DNA from 4 places in the Vreelandella piezotolerans genome. Region 3 is predicted to be linked to each of the others. Evidence: predicted binding sites of a transcription regulator. Region 3 holds the regulator's gene; each other region holds the start of a gene.
What was found. The regulator sigma-54, encoded in region 3, starts transcription at its own class of promoters, with help from an activator protein. The targets are predictions, from matches to a motif close to TGGCACNNNNNTTGCTNT.
Positions count from the first base shown of each region.

Region 1 (2,193 bases), 230 kb from region 3:
GTCGTCGCTTCCCCGCGGGTCAGGGTATGCAGTAAAAGCGGGGGCAGGGCGAACTGATACACCATGTGGGCTTCGTCGGGAGTGCCCTGCGTCAACCGCTCCAAGCCGAAGTAGCTAATGTTTTCGGCGTGTGGCACGTTGGTTTCGGTAATTAACAGCGTGCCGGGCGCCACCTCATCCACGATAGCGCGCAGTAAGCGCACGACGGTATGGGTCTCTGGCAGATGGATGCACGGGGTGCCGAGCCGTTTCCATAGAAAGGCCACTGCATCCAGGCGAATGATGCGTACGCCTTGCTGCAGGTAGAACAGCAAAATGCCCACGAACTCGAGCAGCACGTCCGGGTTTTCGAAGTTGAGATCGATTTGATCTTCCGAAAAGGTAGCCCATACGTGGCGGGTGCCGCGACGCGTCGAGATCGGCACCAATAACGGGCTGCTGCGCGGGCGGGTGACCTGGGAAACGTCCGTGTCAGGATCCACCTCAATGAAATAGTCGCGCCCGGGTAGGCTACCGGTGAGATAGTCGACGAACCAGAGCGACTCTCGGGAGACATGGTTGAGTACCAAGTCAGCCATCAAGTCGTAGTGGCTGGCTAGGGTTTGGACGTCCGACCACGCGCCCAGCTCACTATTGACCTCACGATAATGAATCACCGAAAAGCCGTCGTCGCTGCTCCAAGGGAAAAAGGGCAGCACGTGAACCCCACTGACGGTGTCTCCCAGATAACGTTGCAAAAACGTATCCAGCACGGCTAGCGGTGGCGTTCCCTCATCGACGATCGAGTCGCCGTAACAGATGACCCACTGATCCTTTTCGCTCCACATTGGTGCATCGACAGATTGACCGTTAACGGTCGGTGCAGCGTTTGCTCCCTCGCGAAAATGCGCGACGTGTTGACCTATTCGCCGCTGCACTTCCCCTGCGCGCGGGCCGTATAGCTGGGTGAGGTAGTGGTGAACGGTCTTTTCGAAAGCGGTCATAGCGGGCGTCCTTTCAATCATCCTTCGACAAACGCTGCAGCTTGTGTGCCAAATCGTTACAATACGTTGAGATAGGGGCTGTATAACACCGCCATACGATAGCTCGGCGGGTCGGCTACCGCCGACAGCTGGCGATAAAACAGTTTACAAAATAGCGAAGGGCTCGTAGAGCACGCACCGTGACGCTGCGTCCCTTCGTTCAGGCTGACACGCTGCACGTACTGGTTTTAGTGCGTACTGATAATAGGTTGACTGCCATGCATTGCCCTTTTTGTGGTGCAAACGATACGAGAGTGACGGATTCCAGGCTGGTGGCAGAGGGTGACCAGGTGCGCCGACGCCGCCAGTGCGCCAGCTGCCATGAGCGTTTTACGACGTACGAGACCGCTGAGTTGATCATGCCGCGGGTGGTGAAGTCCGACGGTTCTCGCGAGAGTTTCGATGAAGCAAAGCTACGTGCGGGGATGCTCCGCGCACTGGAAAAACGCCCGGTCAGTGCCGAAGCGATCGAAGCCTCGGTAGAGCGCATTCGTCAAACGTTGCGCGCACGTGGTGACCGTGAGGTGAACGCCCGGGAGGTGGGCGAGGCGGTGATGAAAGCGTTACGTAGCCTCGACCAAGTGGCCTACATTCGTTTTGCCTCTGTATACCGCAAGTTTCAGGACCTGGATGAGTTTCGTGCTGAAATCGATCGGCTCTCCCAAGAGCCCTCCGATGAGCCGGCCGGGCAGGGATCACCGAACGGAGCGTCATGATGGGTGAGTTCTCCACTGCCGATCATCGCTACATGGCCCGCGCGATTCAGCTGGCCAAGCGGGGGCTTTACACCACCGACCCTAACCCAAGAGTGGGGTGCGTGATCGTGCGCTTCGATAGCGATGGAGACGCTCGCATCGTGGGGGAGGGGTATCACGTGCGGGCTGGGGAACCTCATGCCGAAATTCATGCGCTTCAAGCGGCAGGCAACGCTGCACAGGGCGCGACGGCGTACGTCACGTTAGAGCCGTGTTCTCACACGGGGCGCACGGGCCCTTGTGCCGTGGCCCTGACCAAGGCGGGTGTCCGTCGCGTGGTGATCGCGATGCAAGACCCCAACCCCCAGGTCAGCGGTGGCGGTATCGCACACTTGGCCTCCGCCGGTATCGACGTGCAGGTAGGTTTGCTGGAAGCCGACGCCCGGGCGCTCAATCCCGGCTTCATCTCGCGCATG
Region 1 is NZ_CP048602.1:2,564,193-2,566,385, reverse strand. It holds gene GYM47_RS11740 (sugar phosphorylase) at 1-983, opposite strand, end outside; gene nrdR (transcriptional regulator NrdR) at 1,241-1,738, shown strand; gene ribD (bifunctional diaminohydroxyphosphoribosylaminopyrimidine deaminase/5-amino-6-(5-phosphoribosylamino)uracil reductase RibD) at 1,738-2,193, shown strand, end outside.
Region 1: the regulator sigma-54 is predicted to act here: its motif matches at 1,017-1,034, upstream of GYM47_RS11740 (sugar phosphorylase).

Region 2 (2,193 bases), 1.9 Mb from region 3:
TGGGCAACGGCCCGGCGCACCAGCGCGAGCGCTTCATCCACATCGAACGGCTTGGGCAAGTACTCGAATGCCCCGCCTTGATAGGAGGCGACAGCGCTGTCGAGATCGGAGTGCGCGGTCATGACGATCACAGGCAAATCCGGATGGGCATCACGCACCCGTGCCATTAAATCCAACCCGTCGATGCCCGGCATACGGATATCGGTGACCAGCACATCCGGCGGGCTCTCCAGCAAGCGTGCGAGCGCCGTATCGGCACGCTCGATACACTCGACCTCCAGATCGGGTTGCGCCAGAGCGCGCTCCAATACCCAGCGGATAGCGCGGTCATCATCGACAATAACCACTCGTGCAACATCGGTACGTGTCGCCTCAGTCATGACGCTTCTCCGGTGCAATTAATGACCAATGGAATCAGTAAACGAAATTCGGTGTGTCCGGGACGAGAGTCGCATTCGATCAATCCTTGATGTTGGTGCAGTATTGACTGGGCAATCGATAGCCCCAGACCGCTCCCTTCTGCGCGGCCGGAGACCATCGGATAAAAAAGGGTGTCGCGTAGCGACTCGGGGATGCCAGGACCGTTATCGATGATGCCGACTTCGCTCACCAGGCGGTGCCGCTCGGCTCCCAAAGTGAATTGGCGGCGCGCACGGGTACGCAGTGTCAGTTCGGGCGCGGGCGTACCTGCATCGCTCATGGCTTGCACCGCGTTGCGGGCCACGTTGAGCACTGCTTGGATCATCTGCGCCTCATCACCGGACAGGTCCGGTAGGCTCGGGTCATAGTCGCGGCTGACGACCACCTGAGGATGCTCGGCGATCAGCAGCGCCCTTACGCGCTCCAACACTTTATGAATGTTGACCGGCTCATGCTTGACGATACGGTTCGGCCCTAGCATGGAGTCGACCAAGTCACGCAAGCGGTCAACCTCTTCCACGATGATATGGGTAAACTCGCGCAGGGCCGGGTCATCCAGGTCTCGCTCTAACAGCTGCGCGGCACCGCGAATGCCCCCTAGCGGATTTTTCACCTCGTGGGCCAACCCCCGCGCCAGCACTTTGATGGTTTCTTGGCGGGTGGTAAGGGCCTCCTCTCGGGAGATTTGCATCAACCGATCCCGCGGCTCGACTTCCAACAGCAGCTCGTCGGCCGACAGCGGTGTCACGGTATAATCGACGGTCAGCGGCTCGCTATTGAGCGGCGTGATACGCGCTTCACGCTGTGTATAGGGATGAAACGCATCGCGTGCTTTGGCCAGTACGTCGTCGATGCTCTCGTCTCCGCCCAACAGCGTATCGAGGCTGATCCCCTGCACGCGGCTAAAGCTCACGGCCAGCAGCGCTTCCGCCGCCGGGTTCATCCAGCGAACGCGGAGTTCACCGTCGAGCAACAGGACTGCTGTGGTGAGGTGTTCGAGCAAGCGCTGATACATGGCGTGTCCTGAAACGTCGCTTCGATCAATACACATGGCACTGATCCATCAAAAGAGGTATGCGAGAGGATCTGCAAAAAGCGCGCCAATTCGGCGCAAGCGGCGGCATGCACGGCTTGTGGGCAGATAGCGGGGAGATGACGAGCCTTAATAGCGCAATGAGCCGCCTAGCCCACCGCCTCATTGCACCATTATAGTGCACTCGATTAGTCAGTGATAAAAATAGTCACCGGATCGGTGCGGTGCTGCACACGGCCCTGGCTATCCAACAACTCCGCATGAATATGGTGCGCTCCCACAGGTAACCCCGCCAGCCAGAAGGCGTCGCTATGCAGAGCGGATTGGCTCAGTTCGCCATTCACCCTCAGTTGAATTTGGTGGTCGTCCCGCAGTGGCGGCACCACCTGCACTTCCACGGGCGTCATGCCGCCCCGAACGGCGCTGCTGTTTGCCGGGTTGACGATGGTAAAGCGGTCATAAGGCATAAACGGTTGCCCGGGATGGCTCTGAGTGCGGCCCGGGGTTCGGCTGTCAGGTGGGGCAGAGCGCACCGTCGTCACGCTGGGCAGCGGTGCCAACGTGACGGCTTCACCGCCACGTTCTGGGTTGTCGGTAAACGTCACCTTGCCCTGGGCGTCCACCACGCGATACACCGTTTGCCCCAGCGCCGCGCTTACCCACATCCCCAATAGCAGTGCAGCACCTGTGGATAATCCTCTTGCATAGCGCACGTGCCAGCGACGGATCATGACGTCTTC
Region 2 is NZ_CP048602.1:244,354-246,546, reverse strand. It holds gene ntrC (nitrogen regulation protein NR(I)) at 1-380, opposite strand, end outside; gene glnL (nitrogen regulation protein NR(II)) at 377-1,435, opposite strand; gene GYM47_RS01190 (DUF4124 domain-containing protein) at 1,642-2,184, opposite strand.
Region 2: the regulator sigma-54 is predicted to act here: its motif matches at 1,506-1,523, upstream of glnL (nitrogen regulation protein NR(II)).

Region 3 (2,193 bases):
GGTACGTCATAAAGCACGCGCTCCGGGGGGAGAATGGTTTCCAACGTCATTGAGTTAACGCACACCTGCGCCTTGAGCGCGAGCTTGTGCTTTTTCCTTGTGTTTGACGAGTTGACGATCGATTTTGTCCGCAAGGGCATCGATGGCGGCATACATATCGTTATCGAGTGCCTCGGCATGAAGGTCAGCACCAGCGGCATGTAGCGTGCACGCTGCCTGCTGGCGCTCCTTTTCGACAGATAAGGTCACTTGTACCGTGGTGATATTGTCGTAGTGTCGTTCGACGCGTTCCAGCTTTTCGTTAACGTAGTCACGCAAGGCGTCAGTCAGTTCAACGTGATGACCAGTGATGTTTACTTGCATTGACGTGCTCCTTATCCATCGGGCTGTACTTCGATTGTAACCCTTTTTACGCTATTGCAAAGCCCTTGCGGTGAGTTTGTCACGACCAAGCGTTTAACTAGCGTAAACGGCGGCGCTCGCTCGAAGAGGGAATGCCCATCGACTCGCGATATTTCGCGACGGTACGTCGTGCCACGCTTATTCCGCCCTCTTCGAGAAGCGTCACCAAGCGACTATCGGAGAGCGGTTTGCCTGAGGGCTCCTCTTGAATGAGCTTTTTGATACGTGCGCGAATGGCCGTGCTCGAGTGGCTGTCGCCGCCGTCTTGGCCACTGACTTGACTGGAGAAAAAGTATTTCAACTCGAACACGCCACGCGGTGTATGAATGAACTTCTGTGTCGTCACGCGTGAGATGGTCGACTCATGCATCTCTACGGCTTCGGCGATGTCGGCCAAGATCAGCGGCTTCATGGCCTCTTCGCCGTGCTCTAGAAAGCCAATTTGGCGAGCGATGATTTCACGCCCCACGCGCAGCAAGGTGTCATTGCGGCTAGAGAGGCTTTTGATCAGCCAGCGCGCTTCTTGAAGGTGCTCTTTCAAGAACTGGTTGTCCTGGCTCTTGTCGGCGCGTTTGATCAAGCTGGCGTAGTCGGGTTGGATGCGTAGCCGTGGAAGAGCGTCCGGGTTGAGCTCTAAATGCCAGCCTTCGTTGTCATGGCGCACGACCAGATCGGGAGTGATGTAGCTATCGTCGGTCACGCCGTAGGCGCTGCCGGGTCGGGGATCGAGGCTGCGAATTAATCGAATGACGTCATCCAGCTGCTCATCGTCCAGGCTCAAACGGCGCTTGAGGAGGCGCATATCGTCTTTGCCTAGCGCCTCCAAAAACTGTCGTACCAGCCGTTTGGCTGGCATCAATAGCGGGGTGTCTTCCGGCAACGCAGCAAGTTGAAGCATCAGACATTCGCGCAGGTCGCGAGCGAATACGCCGGTCGGCTCGAACTGCTGCAAGCGCAGTAGGGTATTTTCCACTTCCCGTTGGCTCAAGCCGTCATGACCTTGTGCTTTGAGCCCTTCACGAATGTCGTTGAGCGGCTGGGTAAGATAACCATTGGCGTCCAGCGCATCGATCAGGCTCTCCGCAATTGCATATTCCCGTGAGCTGACATCGGTCATGGCCAGTTGCCACAGCAAATGGCCATGAAGGCTTTGGCCAGCGGCTTGGCGCTCGAAGTCGGGTCCTTCGCTACCACCGCTCAGACTGCCCATGTCTTGGTAGGTGTCCGACCAGTCGCTGTCGACGGAGAGTTCGTTGGGAATGCTGTCAGACCACTCGGCCTCTTGCGGCTCGCTGACTGCCTGCTCTCCAAACTCGTCCTCTTGCTCGAGCATAGGGTTGGCGTCAAGCGCTTGCTGAATTTCTTGACGGAGGTCCAGCGTAGAGAGCTGCAGCAGGGCAATGGCCTGTTGCAGCTGGGGTGTCATGGTCAGCTGTGTGCCGATACGCAATTGGAGAGAAGCTTTCATGACCATCTGAGAACCACTCGTTAATCAGAAAGCTCCACCCTAGAGCGAGTTATGGCTACGTGCAAGTGCAATAAGCATGCCACTAAAAGAAAAGTTTGGTCAGGCCTCGGTTTAGAGCCGGAAATCAGCGCCCAGATAGACGTCGCGGACCTTTTGGTTATTGAGAATCTCCTGGGCGTTCCCACTGGCGATGATGTGGCCATCGCCAACGATGTAGGCGATATCGCAAATATCCAGGGTTTCACGCACGTTGTGGTCGGTGATCAAGACGCCGATGTGGCGTTTTTTGAGTGCACGGATAATGGTTTTGATTTCGCCGACCG
Region 3 is NZ_CP048602.1:2,337,191-2,339,383, reverse strand. It holds gene ptsN (PTS IIA-like nitrogen regulatory protein PtsN) at 1-50, opposite strand, end outside; gene hpf (ribosome hibernation-promoting factor, HPF/YfiA family) at 55-363, opposite strand; gene GYM47_RS10790 (RNA polymerase factor sigma-54) at 461-1,876, opposite strand; gene lptB (LPS export ABC transporter ATP-binding protein) at 1,982-2,193, opposite strand, start outside.

Region 4 (2,193 bases), 390 kb from region 3:
TACATGACATCGGCGTAGCGGCGCACCCGCCAGCCCACCAGCAGGGCCGATAAAATGCCGCCTACGGCACCCAGCATGGTGTTGGCGATAATCCCAGGCACGGAGCTATTCAGCGCGAGTGTGCTACCACCGTTAAATCCAAACCAACCCAGTATCATGAAGAGCGCCCCCAGCATTGCCAGCGGCAAGTTCCCCGCTGGAAACGCGGTGGGGGGATGATCGATCTGAAAGCGCCCTTGGCGCGGACCAATGACGATTACGGCTGCGAGGGCTACCCAGCCGCCAACACTGTGCACCACGGTCGCCCCGGCAAAGTCGATGAAGCCAAGTGTGGCCAACCAGCCAGGCATGCCTCCCAGTAAGCCGCCCCAGGCCCAGTGGCCGAACACCGGGTAAATCAATAGGGCAATCCAAAAGGCGGTCCATAAATAGCCAAGGAAGGGCATGCGCTCGGCAACGGCGCCTGCAACGATGGTAGCGGCCGTGGCGCAAAACATGGCCTGAAAGACGAAGACCGTCATGAGCCATGCGTTGGTAGGTTCCAATTGCCAGCCAAACAGGGAGCTGCCTAGCCATCCCATTTGCGAAATGCCAAACATCATGCCGAAACCGGCTAGCCAGAAAACGCTAACGGCAATAGCAAAATCCGCCAAGTTCTTCATTGCTACGTTGATGGCGTTTTTCGTGCGCGTAGTGCCCGCTTCCAAACAGAGAAAACCTGCTTGCATGACGAAGACGAGCGCTGCCGCCCATAGCACCCAAAGCGTGTCGATCAAGGTGGAGTCGAAGCTATCGGCCATGGTGTTTTCCTTGTACTGTTTTGGTGCATCGCAGACATGAAGGGGGTGCAAAGAATGTCGAGTTGCTTCTCATGAACGCAGCGTCCAGCCTAAAAGTGTCCATAACGATGGAGTGGCTCAGGTAGTGTTAATGGTAATGAAGCAATTGTTGTGCCGCAGATAGTGAAGTCATCCTTTATTGCGCTTTAAGCGTGATAAATGACTAAAAATGATAGATAAAACAGTTTTTATGACTGTGCAAATGCGGTTTGATTGGTGATATTTTTCAATATGTTAACCATGCTGCTCACAGTATGAGTCTGAACAATATCCAGATAGAAAGGAGTGCATCAAAATGGCGCGTCAAACGGTGGTGTTGGGGGCAGGCATGGTAGGGGTCAGTATTGCTTGGCAGCTGCAGAAACGTGGCCATCAAGTCACGCTGGTCGATCGTCGCCAACCTGGCCGAGAAACCTCGTTTGGTAACGCGGGCATCATTCAGCGAGAGGCGGTTCGGCCCTATCCGTTTCCTCGCGATATGAAGACCATCCTTAGCGTGTTGCCTAATCGTCGTGTCGATATCCGTTACCGGCCCGCCGGAATGGTCAATGCCGCTTCACCGCTGCTGAGCTACTGGCACCACTCCTCATCTCGGCTTTATAAAAAAATCGTGCCCGAGTACGCTTCACTGATTCAGCTTTGCCTAAACGCCCATGGCCCGATGATCGAAGCGGCAAAGGCCGATCATTTGGTGCGTAAGGAGGGCTGGTTGGAGATATATCGCACTCAAGCGAAGCTCGATAAACGCATTCAAGAAGCTGAAGAGGCCCGCGAACTCTATGGCGTCGAATTTGCTGTGCTCGACCGCGCTGCGTTAAGCGTTAAAGAACCGCAGCTTGGTGATGACATTATTGGTGCCATTCACTGGCTCGACCCCTGGACCGTTGCTGACCCCGGTGGCCTGGTGGCGGCGTATGCGACGTCATTCGAGGCCATGGGTGGGGAGTTGTTACAGGCCGATATTACCGGCGTCACCCAGCACGGTGAGCGCTGGACCGTAACGACCAACGCAGCGTCGTTAGAGGTAGATCAAGTCGTCATGGCCTTGGGGCCGTGGGCGGGCCAGTGGATGAAGCCGCTGGGCTACCATTTCCCAACGTTCGTAAAGCGCGGCTACCACATGCACTATGCGACTCAGCCAGAAGCGAAGCTGAATTACTGGTTGATGGATGCCGAAGTTGGTTATTTGCTGGCACCTATGAATGCGGGAGTGCGCTTGACCACTGGCGCGGAGCTGGACCGTCTTGAATCCCCTGCCGATGAAGAGCAGTTGGGCGCTGCTGAGAAAGTCGCGCGCTCGATCTTTCCACTTGGGGAACGCAAGGACAGTGCGGCATGGAAAGGGGCTCGTCCA
Region 4 is NZ_CP048602.1:1,943,343-1,945,535, reverse strand. It holds gene amt (ammonium transporter) at 1-800, opposite strand, end outside; gene GYM47_RS08925 (NAD(P)/FAD-dependent oxidoreductase) at 1,135-2,193, shown strand, end outside.
Region 4: the regulator sigma-54 is predicted to act here: its motif matches at 939-956, upstream of amt (ammonium transporter).